Regions from separate parts of the Agromyces sp. NPDC056389 genome, predicted to be linked through region 2. Evidence: predicted binding sites of a transcription regulator. Region 2 holds the regulator's gene; each other region holds the start of a gene.
The links. The regulator HrcA, encoded in region 2, represses chaperone genes, less so after heat shock. The targets are predictions, from matches to a motif close to TTNGCACTCGNNNNNNNCGAGTGCNAA.
Positions count from the first base shown of each region.

Region 1 (5,662 bases), 1.2 Mb from region 2:
CGCGATCGTCTCGCTCGTGTCGGCGTTCTTCGTCTCGCTGGCGGCCGTCATCACCGGTCACATCGCGCTCAGCCAGATCAAGAAGACCGGCGAGCAGGGCCGCGGTCTCGCCATCGCGGGCCTCATCATCGGCTACGTCGGCCTCGTCGCCGGCCTCATCTGGTTCATCGTGGTCATCGCGATCCTGATGGCCGGTGCCGCCAGCGGATCGTTGTCCTCCACCTACTGAACCGAGTCTCCGAGCCTCCGAACGACCACGAAGAAGGGCGGAATGCCATGAGTGATCCGAAGAACCCCGATGTCCCCGATGTGCCCGACGAGCCCGTGACGCCGAACGAGCCCGAACCGACGGTGCCGAACGTGCCCGAGCCCGAGGCTCCGAGCGCGCCCGAACCCGTCGTTCCCGTCGACGCGGCACCCGCCGCATCGACGCCCGACGTTCCCGAGGTGCCGTCGGCGCCCGAGCCGCCCGCAGCTCCCGTTCCGCCGGCGCCGCCCGCGCCGCCGGCTCCGCCTGCCGCCCCGAGCTATGGTGCGCCGACACCGCCGGCCCCGCCCGCCCCGCCGGCCTACGGTGCTCCCGCGCAGCCCGCTGCGGGTGCTCCGGGTGCCGGGTACGGTGCTCCGGCACAGCCCGCCTACGGCGGCGCATACGCGCCGGCCACGCCGTCGAAGCCGACTCCGGTGCTCAGCCTGATCTCGCTCATCGCCGGCATCGTGGGCCTGCTCGGATTCTTCGTCGTCTTCATCCCGTTCGTCGGCGGCGTCCTGCAGCTCTTCATCCCGGCCGCGGCCGTCGTGCTCGGCTTCCTGGGCAAGAAGAAGGAGCCCGCAGCCAAGGGCATGTGGCTCACCGGCATCATCCTCGGATTCGTCGGCATCGGCATCGCGCTGCTGTCGCTCGTGCTGTGGGGCGTGTTCGCCGCCAGCTACGGGAACTACTACTACTGAGGAGCACCCGATGACCGCGCGTGAGGGGGGTTCGCCCGACGGCGAGGCCCCCGACCGCGTTGCGGGGGCCGGCATGCCGCCGGAGTCGTCGCAGCCGCCGTTGGCCCGGCCCGGGACACCGCCCGGTCCGTCGGCCCAGCAAGCGGATCCTGCGGCGCCCGCCGAGCCACGTGCCCAGCAGCCGGGTCCCGCGACACCCGTCGATCCGCTCGCCCCGCAGGCGGATCCTGCGACGGCCGCCGATCCGCTCGCCCCGTTCCAGCCCTCAGAGCCGACATTCAGGGCCGAACCTGCTGTGCGCGAGTTCGAGGTTCCGTTCGACACGGGGCAGCTCCAGTCGATCTCGACCGGGCAGCTCCTCATCGTCCATCGCCCAGGCCTCGATCCGGTCGAGGAGGCGGAGGAGCAGACGCAGCGGCGGGTGTACAGCTGGGTCGCCGCGGTGGTCGGCACCATCGGCGCAGCGGCTTCGCTCTTCGTCGGGTGGATGCTGCCGCTGTCGATCGCGGCGCTCGTCTTCGGCGTGCTCGGGCTGCGCCGAGAAGAGCACGGCCGAACCCTGGCCTTCGTCGGCATCGGCACGGGGCTCGCCGGGCTCGTGTTCTCAGCCGTGTGGATCGGGTACTACGCGATCGTCTTCGGGGCGCTTCCGCGCTGAGCTCGCGCCGCGTCGGAGCTGCCCGTGCGTCAGCGCCGTTCGAGGTCGGCGCCGTTCGAACGTCAGAGCCGCTCGACGAGCAGCGCGACGTGCCGGCCGGCTTCCCTCGTCAGCACGATGGTCGCAGACGCAGCGCCCTTCAGCTTCAGGCGCGTTCGGAGCTGCGCCGGGTCGACGTCGACCCCGCGCTTCTTGATCTCGAGGGTGCCGATGCCGCGGGCCGCGAGAGCCTGCCGCAGCTGTCGTTCGTCGGCGGGCAGGCGTTCGATCACGCGGAAGCCGCGGGCGAACGGCGAATCGAACGCGGTGTCGGAGGTGAGGTACGCGATGCCGGAGCTCAGCATCCAGGCGCCGTTCGCACGCGCGAGATCGCCGATCAGGCGTGCTCGGATCACGGCGCCGTCGGGCTCGTAGACGTACTCGCCGAGCGGGCCGACGGGTGCGTCCTCACTGTCGGCATCGGCAGTGAGCTCCTGCGCGGCATCGCCGCGGATGACGAGCGCGGCCCGTCGGATGCCCGGTCGGGCGACGGCGCCGAACCAGACGCCGAGCTCGACGAGATCGCCGTCGACGGAGACCCATTGCGCCTCGGCCTCGGCCGGGATCACATCGCGGTCGGTGCCCGGGCCGAGCTTCACGCCGACCGGCATGCGCTCGCCGAGCCCGAATGCGAAGTCGAGCGAGGGGGAGTAGGCCGAGGCATCCGTGATTCTCGTCGTCGTGCCGCCCGCGGTGGTGCGCCGGGCGGGGTCGAGCCAGGCGCCGTCGATGCCGCCGAGCGCGACGTTCTCGGCCTGCTCGTGCAGCACGCGCACGTGCGAGAACGGCGTGAGATTGTAGGCGGCGATCGCGGCGGTCACCTCGTCGGCCTCGGCGGCGGTGACCTCGAGGTCGATCGCGGCCATGGCGAGGGCGTCTCCGCCGATGCCGCAGCCGAGATCGGCGACGTGGCGCACTCCGGCGCGCGAGAACCGCCCGGCGTGCAGGGCCGCGACCTTCAGGCGGGTCGCCTGCTCGAGTCCTGCCTCGGTGAAGAGCATGCGCGACGCGAACGGGCCGAACTTGGCCGCGGCCTTCGCGCGGAGCTTCGCCTGGCTGAGGACGGCGGCGACGAGAGTGGGCGGGTGGCCCTGCTTGCGCAGATCGGCGACGGTCTTGACGATGTCGGCCTTCGAATCCCAATCGGGCAGCCCGTCGAGCAGCGTGAGACCCTCGGGGGAGAGCAGTTCGACGAGTTCGGCACGATCCACTCGGCAACGCTAGCACCGCGCGGCAGCACGAGCACCGGTCGCGGCACGAGGTGCAGTGCGTCGGAACCGGTGTTTCGCCAGCGGCTGAACGGGCTGGCACTCACGTTGCACGAGTGCCAAATCGCGCCTAGACTCGCCTTAGCACTCTCGCTCTGAGGCTGCTAACCAAGTCTTCGTCAAGACAGTTTTCTTCACAGAGAGAAGGGGTCAACCGTGTCGGTTTCCATCAAGCCGCTCGAGGATCGCATCGTCATCAAGCAGGTCGAGGCCGAGCAGACCACCGCATCCGGTCTGGTCATCCCCGACACTGCCAAGGAGAAGCCCCAGGAGGGCGAGGTCGTGGCAGTGGGCCCCGGCCGCATCGATGACAACGGCAACCGCGTCCCGCTCGACGTCGCAGTCGGCGACAAGGTGATCTACTCGAAGTACGGCGGCACCGAGGTCAAGTTCGGCGGCGAGGACTTCCTCGTCCTGTCGGCTCGCGACGTGCTCGCAGTCGTCGTCCGCTAAGCGCGACACGATCCGAGGCCCGGACACCCCAGTGGGGCGTCCGGGCCTCGTCGTATCCGGGCGACGGATGCCGCGGCATCCGTCGCCGACCGCCCGGCAGGCGCCGGGCTCGCCCGCCCGCAGTGGCCGGATCTCGACGCGGAACGGCCGCCCCGACGCCGGTCGACGACTGCCGGCGGGCGTAGTCTGTGCAGGTGCCATCCCGCTCCGAGACCCAGGTTCCCTCTCCGGTGAGTTCCTCGGCAGGCGTGAGTCGCTCGGGCCTCGTCTACGCGATCGCGGCCTACGGTCTCTGGGGATTCCTGCCGATCTACTTCATCGCGCTCGCACCGTCGGGCCCGGTCGAGATCGTCGCCTGGCGCGTGCTGTTCTCGCTCGTCTTCTGCGCCCTGCTCATCGCGGTCACTCGAGCGTGGCGTGCGCTCGCCGTGCTGCTCCGCGATCGCCGCATCGTGCTCACGATGGGCCTCGCGGGCGTGCTGATCTTCATCAACTGGCAGACCTACGTCTACGCCGCGACGACGAACCAGGTCGTCGAAGCCGCCCTCGGCTATTTCATCAACCCCATCGTCACGGTGTTCCTCGGGGTGTTCGTGCAGCGAGAGCGGCTGAATCCGACGCAGTGGACCGCGGTCGGCATCTCCATCGTCGCGGTGATCGTGCTCGCGCTCGGGTACGGCCAGCTGCCCTGGATCGCGCTCGTGCTCGCGTTCTCGTTCGGGTTCTACGGGCTCATCAAGAAGCGCGTCGGCCCGAAGGTCGACGCCGTCTCGGGCCTGACGCTCGAGACCGTCTGGCTCGCGCCCCTCGCGGTCGTCCAGCTCGTCTTCGTGGCGATGACCACGGGGCTCACGATCGGCACCGTGAGCGTGTGGCACACGGCGCTGCTGGTCGGGCTCGGCGCAGTCACCGCCGTGCCGCTCCTGCTGTTCGCCGCCGCTTCACGCCGGCTGCCGCTCATCTTCATGGGCTTCATCCAGTACTTCGCGCCGTTCATCCAGTTCCTCGTCGGAGTGTTCATCCTGCAGGAGCCGATGCCCCTCGAGCGCTGGGTCGGTTTCGGGCTCGTGTGGCTCGCGCTCATCGTGCTGACGGTCGACCTGCTTCGCGGGGTCCGGGCCTCACGACGTGTCGTCGCCGAACCAGTCTGAACCGACTTCGAGGCCCTGCGAGGCACCTTCGCTCCCGAGCCGGGCGAGCGGATGCCGCGGGCGCGCGATCCCCGCGTGAAAGCCCCTGTTTCCGCCGATTCCGTGCGTTGAACACGCTCGAGGTGTCGGCGCGGTAACGATTGACGCGGTGTTACACGGTTGTGACCGCAGCGTCTTGTTTCCGCCATGGGCGCGGAATACTGTCAGACAACGGCGTCACCACGGCGCTGCATTGTGTACCAATTCCTTCAGTCCCAAGGAGCAACATGAGCGTATTCGCGAAGGCCACGGCCAAGCGTTCGGCTCGCGCAGCCTGGACGGGTCTCGCCATTGCCGGCGTCAGCACCCTTCTCCTGTCTGCGTGCGCGTCGGGCGGCACGCCGTCGACCGAGACGGAAGAGCCGGGCGAAGACACCGCCGGCGACGCCCTGCCCATCGAGGCCGGTGAACGTGCGCTGGATCTCAAGATCGGCACGATCCTTCCCCAGAGCGGTACGCTCGCGTTCCTCGGCCCGCCCGAGGAGGCCGGCGTGGCACTCGGCGCAGAAGAGGTCAACGACGCCGACTCGGGCATGAGCCTCGAGGTCGTCTACCGCGACTCCGGTGACACCACGACGGACATCGCAACCGTCTCCGTGACCGACCTGCTCTCGCAGGACGTCTCGGCGATCGTGGGCGCGGCTTCGTCGGGCGTCTCCTTCACCGTGATCGACCAGATCACTTCGGCAGGAGTCGTGCAGTTCTCCCCGGCGAACACCTCGCCCGACTTCACCGAGTACGAAGACGCCGGTCTGTACTTCCGCACGGCACCCTCCGACCTGCTCCAGGGCGAGGTGCTCGGCACGCAGATCGCCGACGACGGCAACTCGACCCTCGGTCTGCTCGTGCTGAACGACCCCTACGGCACCGGCCTCGCGGCCGCGACCAAGGAGGCGTTCGAGGCGGCAGGCGGCGAAGTCGTCGCCGAAGAGCTCTTCAACACGGGTGACTCGAACTTCGACGCGCAGCTCTCGGCCATCTCGGCCGCGAACCCCGACGCCGTCGCAGTCATCACGTTCGACGAGGCGAAGGTCGTCGTACCGGCGCTCGTCGGCTCGGGCTACCCCGGTGACCAGCTCTACTTCGTCGACGGCAACCTGTCC
Region 1 covers NZ_JBHJPN010000001.1:1,322,214-1,327,875, reverse strand. The annotation lists gene ACFCVM_RS06150 (DUF4190 domain-containing protein) at 1-229, shown strand, start outside; gene ACFCVM_RS06145 (hypothetical protein) at 277-951, shown strand; gene ACFCVM_RS06140 (hypothetical protein) at 962-1,609, shown strand; gene ACFCVM_RS06135 (SAM-dependent methyltransferase) at 1,672-2,859, opposite strand; gene groES (co-chaperone GroES) at 3,073-3,369, shown strand; gene rarD (EamA family transporter RarD) at 3,564-4,520, shown strand; gene ACFCVM_RS06120 (ABC transporter substrate-binding protein) at 4,787-5,662, shown strand, end outside.
Region 1: the regulator HrcA is predicted to act here: its motif matches at 2,953-2,979, upstream of groES (co-chaperone GroES).

Region 2 (5,662 bases):
GCTCCTCTTCTGGGAGGACGTCAACACCTCGACCTCCATGGTCTGGAACGACTTGCACGTGCTCCGCCACGCAGGCATCCTCGACCGCATCGCAGGCATGCTCGTCGGCCCCGTCGCCGACATCGAGGTCACCGAGGGCGGCCCCGGTCTGCGCGAGATCGTGCTCGACGTGCTCGGCGACCGCGACATCCCGGTGCTCGCGAATCTCGAGATCGGGCACAATCCGCCGAATCTGCCGTTGCCGCTCGGCGTTCGCGCCCAACTCGACGCGGATGCCGCGACGCTCTCGCTGCTCGAATCGGCGGTCGTCGAACGCTGATCACCCAGCGTCGCGCGTCATCACCAGACCAGACACAGGCGACCTCCGTAGAATCGACTGATGCCTGTCGAGCCTGCATCGCATCAGACGCGCGCGCCCGGCAGGCGCCGCACCACAGGAAAGGCCCACGGATGACCCGCCGAAGCACCTTCACCGACCAGTCGGTCACGTACGGCGCCATCGGGGCGACCCTCGCACCCGATCTGCTCCGCTACCCGCCGGCCGGATACCGCCCGGCCGAAGACGCGGTGCGTCTCGGCTCGGGGCTCGAGCGCTTCGAGCGCGCCGCGGAGTCGCTCATGACGTGGGGCATCCAGCGCGGGTCGGGCTTCGAGGTCTCCGACATCTCGACCGGCACCGGCGCCCAGTACCCGGGCATCGTCTACGACGCCGAGGGCGCGCCACTGACCGAGCAGCCGGCGCCGCGCATCGAGGAGCGCTTCGGCGCCGACGGCACCCCCTACATCGCCGCCGGGATGACGGCGACGCTCGAGCGCAAGAAGCGATTCGGTGCCGAGCAGGTGCCGGTGCTCATCGTCTACGTGATCGACGAGCCCGAGCGCATCGGCTTCGCCTACGGCACGACCGCCGACGGCCCCGAGAGCGGCGAGGAGTCCTTCATCGTCGAGCATCGCGACGACGACACCGTGTGGCTCACGATCCGATCGATCTTCGCCACGAGCGGAGTCACCGCGCCGATGCAGCGCAAGCGTCGCCGTGAGCTCACGCGCCTCGAACTGCGGGCGCTGCACCCCGCCGGCGGCGTCTAGTCGTGGCTTCCGCCCTGCCGCTCGGCGACCCGGCGCCGGCCGACGGTCTGCTGCCGGCCTCGGCTGCCGTCGGAGCCGGTGACCGCTCCTTCGGCGTCTACCTGCACGTGCCCTTCTGCCGGGTGCGCTGCGGGTACTGCGACTTCAACACCTACACGTCCGACGAACTGCGGGGCGCGCGCCAGGTCGACTACGCCGACCACGCGATCGCCGAGATCCGGATGTCGCGGCAGATGCTCGAGGCATCCGCTGTGCCTGCTCGCCCCGCGTCGACCGTCTTCTTCGGCGGCGGAACGCCGACCCTGCTGCCGGCCGACGACCTCGTGCGCATGCTGGGTGCGGTGCGCGACGAGTTCGGGTTCGAGCCCGGCGCCGAGGTCACGACCGAGGCGAACCCCGACTCGGTCGGGCCCGACGACCTCGTGCGTCTCGCCGAGGGCGGCTTCACCCGCGTCTCGTTCGGCATGCAGTCGGCGGTGCCGCACGTGCTCGCCGCGCTCGACCGCACGCACGATCCGGCGCGGGTGCCGCTCGTCGTGCGCTGGGCCCGGGAGGCGGGCCTCGACGTCAGCCTCGACCTGATCTACGGCACGCCGGGCGAATCGATCGACGACTGGCGCCGCAGCGTCGAGGCCGTCGTCGCCGAGCGCCCCGACCACGTGAGCGCCTACGCGCTCATCGTCGAGGAGGGGACGAAGCTCGCCCGGCAGATCCGCCGGGGCGAACTCGCGCAGCCCGATGACGACCTCGAGGCCGACATGTACGAACTGGCCGACGACCTGCTCGCCGCGGCCGGCTACGAATGGTACGAGGTCAGCAACTGGGCGACGGATGCCTCGCACCGGTCACGGCACAACCTCGGCTACTGGCGCGGCGACGATTGGTGGGGCGTCGGCCCCGGTGCACACAGCCACGTCGGTGGCGTGCGGTGGTGGAATGCGAAGCACCCCTCGGCCTATGCCGATCGGGTGACCGCGGGCGTCTCGCCGGCGGTCGGGCGCGAGACGCTCGACGCCCCGACCCGCGAGGTCGAGCGCGTGCTGCTGCTGACTCGCATTCGCGAGGGCATCTCCGTCGCCTCGCTGCATGCGGGTGGCCGCCATGCGGTCGCCGGACTCATCGCCGATGAACTGGTGGACGCGAAAGCCGCCCTCTCGGGAGTGGTGACACTCACCAGGAGAGGGCGGCTGCTCGCTGACGCCGTGGTCAGGCGCCTGCTCGACGAGTCGTCGGAGCTCAGCTCACGAACTTGATCGAGAGCGGGTAGGTGTAGGGCTGGCCCTGGTTGGCCTTCACCGCGGCGATGATGCTGAAGACGATCACGATGACGCCGATCGCGATGGTGATGAACCAACCGATCACCACCAGCCAGAGGACGTAGCTGACCACGTAGGCGATGGCCATCGTGATCTGGAAGTTCAGCGCGGTCGCGGTGTGCGCGCGCACGAACGGCCCCTTGTCCTTCAGGATCAGGTAGCCGATGAGGGCCGGCACGAAGCTGAAGAAGATGCCGCCGATGTGGATGAGCGTCGCCCAGAGCTTCTCGTCGGAGGGGCTGAGCTGCTGGCCCGGCTGCTCGTAGGGGTTCGAGGGCGGCGGGGGAGGCGGGGTGGCGTCGGACATGATGTCTCCTTGGTCGGCTCGCCCGAGGGCGAGATTCGGTCTCGTCGCCCGACGGGCGAGGTTCGAAACACTCCATGCTGGCACAGCGGAGCGCGACCGGTGAGGAATTCTCTCGGCGCGCTCCGTACCGAGTGTCTACTTGATGAGTCGGATGGCGAACGGGTAGCGGTAGTGCTGACCGTCCTTCGCCTTGAGGAAGGCGATGATCGAGAAGACGACGCTGACGATCCAGGCGGCCCACACGATGATGAAGCCGATGACGATGATCGAGAGGACCCAGCCGATGACGTAGGCGATGAGGATCGTGATCTGGAAGTTCAGCGCTTCCTTCGCCTCGGTGTTCGTGAACGAGCCGCGGTCCTTGAAGACGAGCCAGATGACGAGCGCGGGAAGGAACCCGAGCACGCCGCCGAGGTGGGCGAAGGAACCCCACTGCACGTCCTGCTCCTGCGAGAGGGGTGCAGCGGCGGCCGGCTGCGGTGCGGCGGGCGGTGGCGGCGTCGGGCGGCCGTCGGAATCGGGGGCAGGGGCGTTGGGGTCGGTCATGGTGCGTGCCTTTCGGGGGGCTCTCAGATGAACCGCATCTCGCGCGACGGGTATCGCAGCCAAGGGGGTGACTCGCGGGGGGTACCCATAAGCTAGCGCCGCGCCTCGCGGCTGGCAACGGCCTCGACACGGGATGTCGCGATATGATTAGCACTCAGTCAGAACGAGTGCTAAACGCTGGAGGGAAGCGAGGACATGGTCTCCGAACGCAGCCTCGCGGTTCTGCGCGCGATCGTGCAGGACTACGTCGCGTCACGCGAACCCGTCGGCTCGAAGTCGATCGTCGAACGGCACGCCTTCGGCGTCTCAGCGGCGACGATCCGCAACGACATGGCATTGCTCGAAGAAGAAGAGCTGATCGCGGCCCCGCACACGTCGTCGGGCCGTATCCCGACCGACAAGGGCTACCGCGTCTTCGTCGACCAGCTCACCGATGTGCGACCGCTGAGCGGAGCGCAGAGACAGGCGATCGAGACGTTCCTCGGCGAATCGAGCGACCTCGACGAGCTGCTCGCCCGCACGGTGCGACTCATCGCGCAGCTCACCAATCAGCTCGCGGTCGTGCAGTACCCGAGCTTCGGCAGCGCCCGCTTGCGCCATGTCGAGCTCATCTCGCTCGCACCCGAACGCGTCCTCTGCATCCTCATCACCGACTCCGGGCAGGTCGAGCAGCGACTCGCCGAGCTCGAGCAGCCGGTCGACGAGAAGACGCTCGACTCCCTTCGGGTGCGACTGAACGAGATCGCGGGCGGGCGCGCCATGGCCGATGCCGCCGACGCGCTGTCAGGCGAGATCGACAACGTCGACCCCCATCACGCCGCGGTCCTGCACACGCTCGCCGTGACGCTCGCCGAGCAGGCGCGCGCCCAGCGCCAGGACCGCCTCGTGGTCGCGGGCGCTGCGAACCTCGTGCGCACCGAGCAGGACTTCGCCGGTTCCATCCTCGGCGTGATCGAGGCCATCGAGGAGCAGGTGGTGCTGCTGAAGCTCTTCGGCGAGATGGCGGCCGACGAGCACGCCGTCACGGTGCGCATCGGCCGTGAGAACGCCTCGTTCGGCCTCGGCGAGACCTCGGTCGTCTCGAGCGCATTCGCGATCCCGGGCCGCGACATCTCGCGCCTCGGCATCGTCGGACCCACACGCATGGACTACTCCCACAGCATGGCGGCCGTTCGCGCCGTCGCCCGTTACCTCTCCCGAACGCTCGGCGAGAACTGAACCCGCCGCCCGTCGCACGCGACCGGCATCCGGCAATCGAAAGGACAAGCCCTCCGTGGCCGACCACTACGAGGTCCTCGGCGTCTCCCACGACGCAACACCCGATGAGATCAAGAAGGCGTACCGTCGCCTCGCGCGCGAACTCCACCCCGACGTCAACCCGGGCGCCGAGGCATCCGAGCGGTTCAAGTCGGTCACGCACGCCTACGACGTGCTCTCCGACCCGAAGCAGCGTCAGCAGTACGACCTCGGCGACCAGGGCGGCTTCGGCGGCGGCCAGAATTTCGGCGGCTTCGGCGACATCTTCGAGACGTTCTTCGGGGCCGGCCAGCAGAGCCGCGGACCCAGGTCGCGTCGTGAACGCGGTCAGGACGCGCTGCTGCGCGTGGAGGTCGGCCTCGACGAGGTCATCTTCGGCACGCACCGCGACATCGAGGTCGACACCGCGGTGACGTGCGAGACGTGCCACGGCTCGTGCTGCCAGCCGGGCACCTCGCCCGTCACGTGCGACATCTGCCACGGCACCGGGTCGATCCAGCGCTCGGTGCGCTCGCTCCTCGGCAACGTCATGACCTCGAGCCCCTGCGGCACCTGCCGCGGCTACGGCACCGTCATCGCGACGCCCTGCGTGACCTGCCAGGGTCAGGGCCGCGTGCGCGCACGTCGCACCGTTCCGGTCGACATCCCCGCCGGTGTCGACACGGGCGTTCGCCTGCAGATGCCCGGTTCGGGCGAGGCCGGCCCCGCCGGCGGCCCGAACGGCGACCTCTACCTCGAGATCAAGGTCAAGAACCACGACGTCTTCAGCCGCAACGGCGACGACCTCCTGTGCACGCTCGAGGTCTCGATGACCGATGCGATCCTCGGCACGCACGCGAACGTTCCCGCACTCGACGGCGACGTCGAGGTCGAGCTCAAGCCGGGCCTCCAGAGCGGCGAGATCCTCACCGTGAAGGACCGCGGCGTCTCGCGCCTGCGAGGTTCGGGCCGTGGCGACCTCAAGGTCTGCATCCAGGTGGTCACGCCGACGAAGCTCTCCTCGAAGGAGCGCGACCTCATGCAGCAGTTCGCCGCGTCGAAGAAGGCGCCCGCGCCCGAGCTCAGCCACTTCCAGCAGGGCATCTTCGCCCGCCTGCGCGACCGGTTCCTCGGTTAGGCGGAGCGCCCGTGAGTCACCTCTACCTCG
Region 2 covers NZ_JBHJPN010000001.1:94,228-99,889, forward strand. The annotation lists gene ACFCVM_RS00460 (LD-carboxypeptidase) at 1-319, shown strand, start outside; gene ACFCVM_RS00465 (DUF1990 family protein) at 451-1,089, shown strand; gene hemW (radical SAM family heme chaperone HemW) at 1,092-2,342, shown strand; gene ACFCVM_RS00475 (DUF4870 domain-containing protein) at 2,326-2,712, opposite strand; gene ACFCVM_RS00480 (DUF4870 domain-containing protein) at 2,848-3,258, opposite strand; gene hrcA (heat-inducible transcriptional repressor HrcA) at 3,454-4,476, shown strand; gene dnaJ (molecular chaperone DnaJ) at 4,532-5,632, shown strand; gene ACFCVM_RS00495 (16S rRNA (uracil(1498)-N(3))-methyltransferase) at 5,644-5,662, shown strand, end outside.

Region 3 (5,662 bases), 1.1 Mb from region 2:
CGGCGCGGCGCGGCAGGCGAGGTGGGCGCTCACCGGCGAGCGCCCCACGTGGCCGCTCGAGGTCGACGCCGAGCTCGAGAGCCGCCCCTGCGGCGTGATCCGGGAGCAGTACGCCCGCGCACGAGCCTGACTCCGTCCGGACTCGGCCGCCGGAGATCATCGGATACGACGATGGGCGCCTCCCCGGAGGGAGACGCCCATCGTGTGCTTCGCGAGGCGCGGACTAGAAGTCCATGCCGCCCGTCGGGTCGCCGACCGGAGCGGCGTTCTTCTCGGGCTTGTCGGCGACGACGGCCTCGGTGGTGAGGAACAGGCCCGCGATCGACGCGGCGTTGAGCAGCGCGGAGCGGGTGACCTTCACCGGGTCGTTGATGCCGGCGGCGAGCATGTCGACGTACTCACCGGTCGCGGCGTTGAGGCCCTGGCCGACCGGGAGGTTGCGCACGCGGTCGACCACGACGCCCGGCTCGAGGCCGGCGTTGAGGGCGATCTGCTTGAGCGGAGCATCGATCGCGACGCGAACGATGTTCGCACCGGTCGCCTCGTCGCCCGTGAGCTCGAGCTTCTCGAAGGCGGTCTTGCCGGCCTGGATGAGGGCGACGCCACCACCGGCGACGATGCCCTCTTCGACGGCTGCCTTCGCGTTGCGGACGGCGTCCTCGATGCGGTGCTTGCGCTCCTTGAGCTCGACCTCGGTCGCCGCACCCGCCTTGATGACGGCGACGCCGCCGGCGAGCTTGGCGAGGCGCTCCTGGAGCTTCTCGCGGTCGTAGTCGGAGTCGGTGTTCTCGATCTCCTTGCGGATCTGCGCGACACGACCGGCGATGGCCTCCTCGTCGCCGCCACCCTCGACGATGGTCGTCTCGTCCTTGGTGATGATGACCTTGCGAGCCGAGCCGAGCAGGTCGAGGGTGACGTTCTCGAGCTTGAGGCCGACCTCCTCGGAGATGACCTGGCCACCGGTGAGGGTCGCGATGTCCTGCAGCTGCGCCTTGCGGCGGTCGCCGAAGCCGGGGGCCTTGACGGCGACCGACTTGAAGATGCCGCGGATCTTGTTGACGATCAGGGTCGCGAGTGCTTCGCCGTCGACGTCCTCGGCGATGATGAGGAGCTGCTTGCCGGTCTGGATGACCTTGTCGACGATCGGCAGCAGGTCCTTGATGTTCGAGACCTTGCCGTTGACGATCAGGATGTACGGGTCTTCGAAGACCGCTTCCTGACGCTCGGGGTCGGTGACGAAGTACGCCGACAGGTAGCCCTTGTCGAAGCGCATGCCCTCGGTCAGCTCGAGCTCGGTGCCGAAGGTGTTCGACTCCTCGACGGTGACGACGCCCTCCTTGCCGACCTTGTCGATCGCCTCGGCGATGAGCGCACCGATCTGCTCGTCGGCGGCGGAGATCGAAGCCGTTGCGGCGATCTCTTCCTTCGTCTCGACGTCCTTCGCGTTGGCGAGGAGCTCGGCCTCGACGGCGCGGACGGCCTTCTCGATGCCGCGCTTCAGCGAGATGGGGTCGGCGCCTGCGGCGACGTTGCGGAGGCCCTCGCGCACGAGCGCCTGGGCGAGCACGACCGAGGTCGTGGTGCCGTCACCGGCGACGTCGTCGGTCTTCTTGGCGACCTCCTTGACGAGCTCGGCACCGATCTTCTCGTACGGGTCGTCGAGCTCGATCTCCTTGGCGATCGACACACCGTCGTTCGTGATCGTGGGTGCGCCCCACTTCTTCTCGAGCACGACGTTGCGTCCGCGCGGGCCGAGGGTCACCTTCACCGCGTCGGCGAGCGTGTTGAGGCCACGCTCGAGGCCACGACGGGCCTCCTCGTTGAAAGCAATGATCTTTGCCATGTGTTTCTCTCGTCCTTTCCCGGACGTCTTCAAAGATTCGTTGGGTTAGCACTCAAAACGAGTGAGTGCTAAATCGATTCTGGCACTCGACCGCCACGAGTGCAAGCGAGCCCGACGCTGTCCGCTCAGGGCGTGAAGGTCGCCGAACCCTCGCTCGGCACGAGCTCGACCCACGTGTTGCCGGGAGCCAGCCGCAGCGGAGAGCCGTCGTCGGCGGTGAGGGTGATCGGTGAATCCGCGGCACCCTTCGCCCATGTGCCGTGAGCTGTTCGGCCTGCGGCGGAGACCCAGGCCTCGCCCGAGCCGATGAGGACGGTCTTCGGCACCTCTCCGTAGCTCCCGTCGATCGTGACGCGAAGCGTCACGACGTTCGTGGCGCGCACCCGCTCCCCCGACGCCTCGAGGTCGGGCGAGCCCTCCTGCGATCGGAGCCAGCCGGATGTCGCGGCATCCCACTCCCAAGCGGGGAACCGGCCTTCGGAGAAGACGAGGTCGACGCGCGAGGTCGGCGCCGCGGCGAGGGCGGGCGCCGCGAGCGGATCGGCCGTGCCGTAGGCGAATTGCACGGGCGGCGGCGCGAGCGAGGCGTTGCGGGAGACGGCCTCGGCGGAGCGGAGGATCACGTCGTGCGGCCCGGGCCGCTCGTCGGCCCGGGAGAAGAGTCCGGTCTCGTCGAAGTCGAAGACGATGTTGACGAGCGGCGTCGCCATCATCATCGCGACGAACTGATCCTGTCCTCCGGAATAGGCGATGATGCCGCCGAAGGGCGAGGCGATGTCGGGGTCCATGGGGCGGATGGACCGCACGGGCCCGACCTCGTCGGGGACGTCCGAATGCCAGATCGCGACGTATCGGGTGAGTCCGCCCTCGACGAGTTCCTCGAACACGATGTCGGTGCGGTTCAGCGCGATCTGCGGACGCGCCTCCTCGTGGTTGTCGATCTTCACCGCGAGCGACGGGTGCGCGAGCACGGCCGCATCCGCCGGGGTTCCGCGCAGCGGAGCGAACGACACCGCAGACGTCGCGGCGTCGGCGGAGGGCCGAACCGCGGCCTTGCTCGGCGCGGGGTCGGGCTCGGGCGCCGATTGGCAGCCGGTCAGCAGCAGCGCGGCCGCGACGAGCACGCCGATCCGCGCTCCCCGCTGCCGCGGAGCACGCACGACCTGCGCTCCCATGCGGCCAGCGTAGACCTGAGCGTCATCGGGGGCGCGAGAACGCGCCGCCGGGTCGGCGGCGCGCCCGCGAATCGAGGTCAGGCCGGGCGGACGCCTTCGGCCTGCGGCCCCTTCGAGCCCGTGCCGACCTCGAAGACGACCTGCTGCCCCTCCTCGAGGACCTTGTAGCCCGACATGTCGATCGCGGAGTAGTGGACGAAGACGTCTTGACCACCCTCGTCGACCGTGATGAATCCATAGCCTTTTTCAGCGTTGAACCACTTGACGGTTCCGTTCGCCATGCGTTGCTCCCATGTTGCCGTGTCCGATCAGCACGCGCCCGTGGCCTGTGCCGGACCGCTCACGCCGGCGCAGGGTGCCAGGGACGGAACCGTGCGCTCGAGCTTCCGAGCGGCCGAAACCAGATACTCACGACTGGACGTTCCCGCACAAGGGCCTGCGGCGCGGAGCCGATATCGGAATGGCAACGATTCGCAGCCACGACCAGCGTCCGGCGTATGGCGCGCGGTCAGCCCGCGGTCGCGGTCGCGTAGTCGGAGCCCAGCACGACCACGAGCTGGTTCCCGGTGGCGGCGAACTGCTCGGACACGCGCACATCGGCCTCGGGCAGGAACTGCGCGACGCCGCGGGCGGCTCCCTCGAGCTCGGGCGTCGCGTAGTACACGACGGTCTCGGTCAGGGTGTCTTCGTCGGCGTTGGCGGCCGACCCGACGGGGACGCCGTTGGCGGTGAGGGTCTCGGCCGCCTTCGCCGCGAGCCCGGCCGTCGCCGTGCCGTTCAGCACGAGCACGGGGATGTCGGGTGCGATCACGGGTTCGGCGGTGACGACCGGCGTCGCACTCGGGGTCGCGACCGGGGTGTCGCCGAAGTTCAGCCGATCGTTGAAGAGCATGACGCCGCCGATGCCGACTGCGACGAGCACGACCGTCGCGAGCGCCGCCCATCCGAAGGTGATCCATCCGGCGCCCCGGCGCGCCGGCGCTCGGTGCGCCCCGACACGGTCGATGCCATGCGGGATCGAGTCGAAACGATCGCGGGGGAACTTCTGCGCCATGAGTCCAGTCGTCTGTCGGGGCCGCGCTCAGTCGAGCGGTCGGCCGATCGAGAGCGAACGACGCGTTCGCGCCGCCGCGCGGGCCGCACGCATCCGCTGCAGTCGCTTGACGAGCATCGGATCGTGCCTCAGCGCCGCGGGTGAATCGAGGAGCTCGCCGAGGATCCGATAGTAGCGGGCCGCCGAGATGCCGAACTCGTCGCGGATCGCCTCGGCCTTCGCACCGGGATGCTGCCAGGCGCGAGCCTCGAATGCGAGCACCCGCTCGTCGCGCTCGTCGAGGGCCGAATCGGCGGGGCGGTGCGGCAGGCGCTCGGCGCTCATCCCAATCCTCCCGTCAAGGCGAGCAGGATGCACCGCCTGCAGGTCATCCTAGACACCGACGCCTCCGCGGGTGCCGAGTACCGACGGCGTGTGCCGGCGAGGGCCCGATGGAACACGGGAGCACGACGCCGCGTTGCACCTCCTGTCGGACCCCGCGGCAAGACCTGCGACCATGGAGGAGCACCGACGCGAGCACTGAGAGGACGCTTCATGGCGTACAACGTGGACAAGACCGACGACGAGTGGCGCGCCGAGCTCGGCGACGAGCAGTACGCCGTGCTCCGCGAGGCGGCGACGGAGCGCCCGTGGACGGGCGAGCTCCTCGACGAGGAGCGGGCGGGCGTCTATTCGTGTGCCGCCTGCGGCGCAGAGCTGTTCAAGAGCGGCACGAAGTTCGACTCGGGGTGCGGCTGGCCGAGCTTCTACGAGTCCGTGCGGCCCGAGGCCGTCCAGCTCATCGAGGACTCCTCGCTCGGCATGGTGCGCACCGAGGTGCGCTGCTCGAATTGCGGATCGCACCTGGGTCACGTCTTCCCCGACGGCTTCGGAACCCCGACCGGCGACCGCTACTGCATGAACTCGATCGCTCTCGACTTCTCCGCCGAGTCCTGAGTGTCGTCGTCCGTCCGGGAGGCGATGCTCGCCCGACGCTCGTCGCCGAAGGTCGCGGATGCCGCACCCGACGACGCGGAGGTCGTGAGCCTGCTCGAAGCGGCCGGGCGGGTCGCCGACCATGCCGCGCTGCGCCCGTGGCGGTTCATCGCCCTGCGCGGCGACGCGCGAAACCGACTGGGTGACGCACTCGCCGCGGCTGCGGGCCTCGACGGCGAGCACGGCGCCCGCCTCGCGGCGAAGCCCCTGCGAGCACCGCTGCTGCTCGCGATCGTCGCGGTGACGACGCCGCACTTCAAGGTTCCCGCGTGGGAGCAGGAGGCCGTCGCCGCGGGCGTCGCCCACCAGTTGAGCCTGCTCCTCGACGACGCCGGGTGGGGCGTCATGTGGCGCTCCGGGCCGCACACGCGGCATCCGCTCGTCGCAGCGGCGCACGGCCTCACCGACGGCGAGCGACTGCTGGGCTGGCTCTACGTCGGCGGCGCGCCCGACGGCACGCGATCCGACCGCGGCTCCGAGGTCGGTGCCGCGGCGAGGTTCAGCTCCCTCGAGTGACCTCCGCGGGCGGCAGCGCGTGCTTGCGACGCCCCCAACGGATCGAGGCGATCACCACCGCGACGAGCGCGAGCACGGTGCCGCCGATCGTCGCGATGT
Region 3 covers NZ_JBHJPN010000001.1:1,180,134-1,185,795, forward strand. The annotation lists gene xylB (xylulokinase) at 1-130, shown strand, start outside; gene groL (chaperonin GroEL) at 224-1,843, opposite strand; gene ACFCVM_RS05475 (DUF3048 domain-containing protein) at 1,969-3,018, opposite strand; gene ACFCVM_RS05480 (cold-shock protein) at 3,096-3,299, opposite strand; gene ACFCVM_RS05485 (LytR C-terminal domain-containing protein) at 3,527-4,072, opposite strand; gene ACFCVM_RS05490 (DUF3263 domain-containing protein) at 4,100-4,396, opposite strand; gene msrB (peptide-methionine (R)-S-oxide reductase MsrB) at 4,607-5,008, shown strand; gene ACFCVM_RS05500 (nitroreductase) at 5,009-5,563, shown strand; gene ACFCVM_RS05505 (DMT family transporter) at 5,547-5,662, opposite strand, start outside.
Region 3: the regulator HrcA is predicted to act here: its motif matches at 1,889-1,915, upstream of groL (chaperonin GroEL).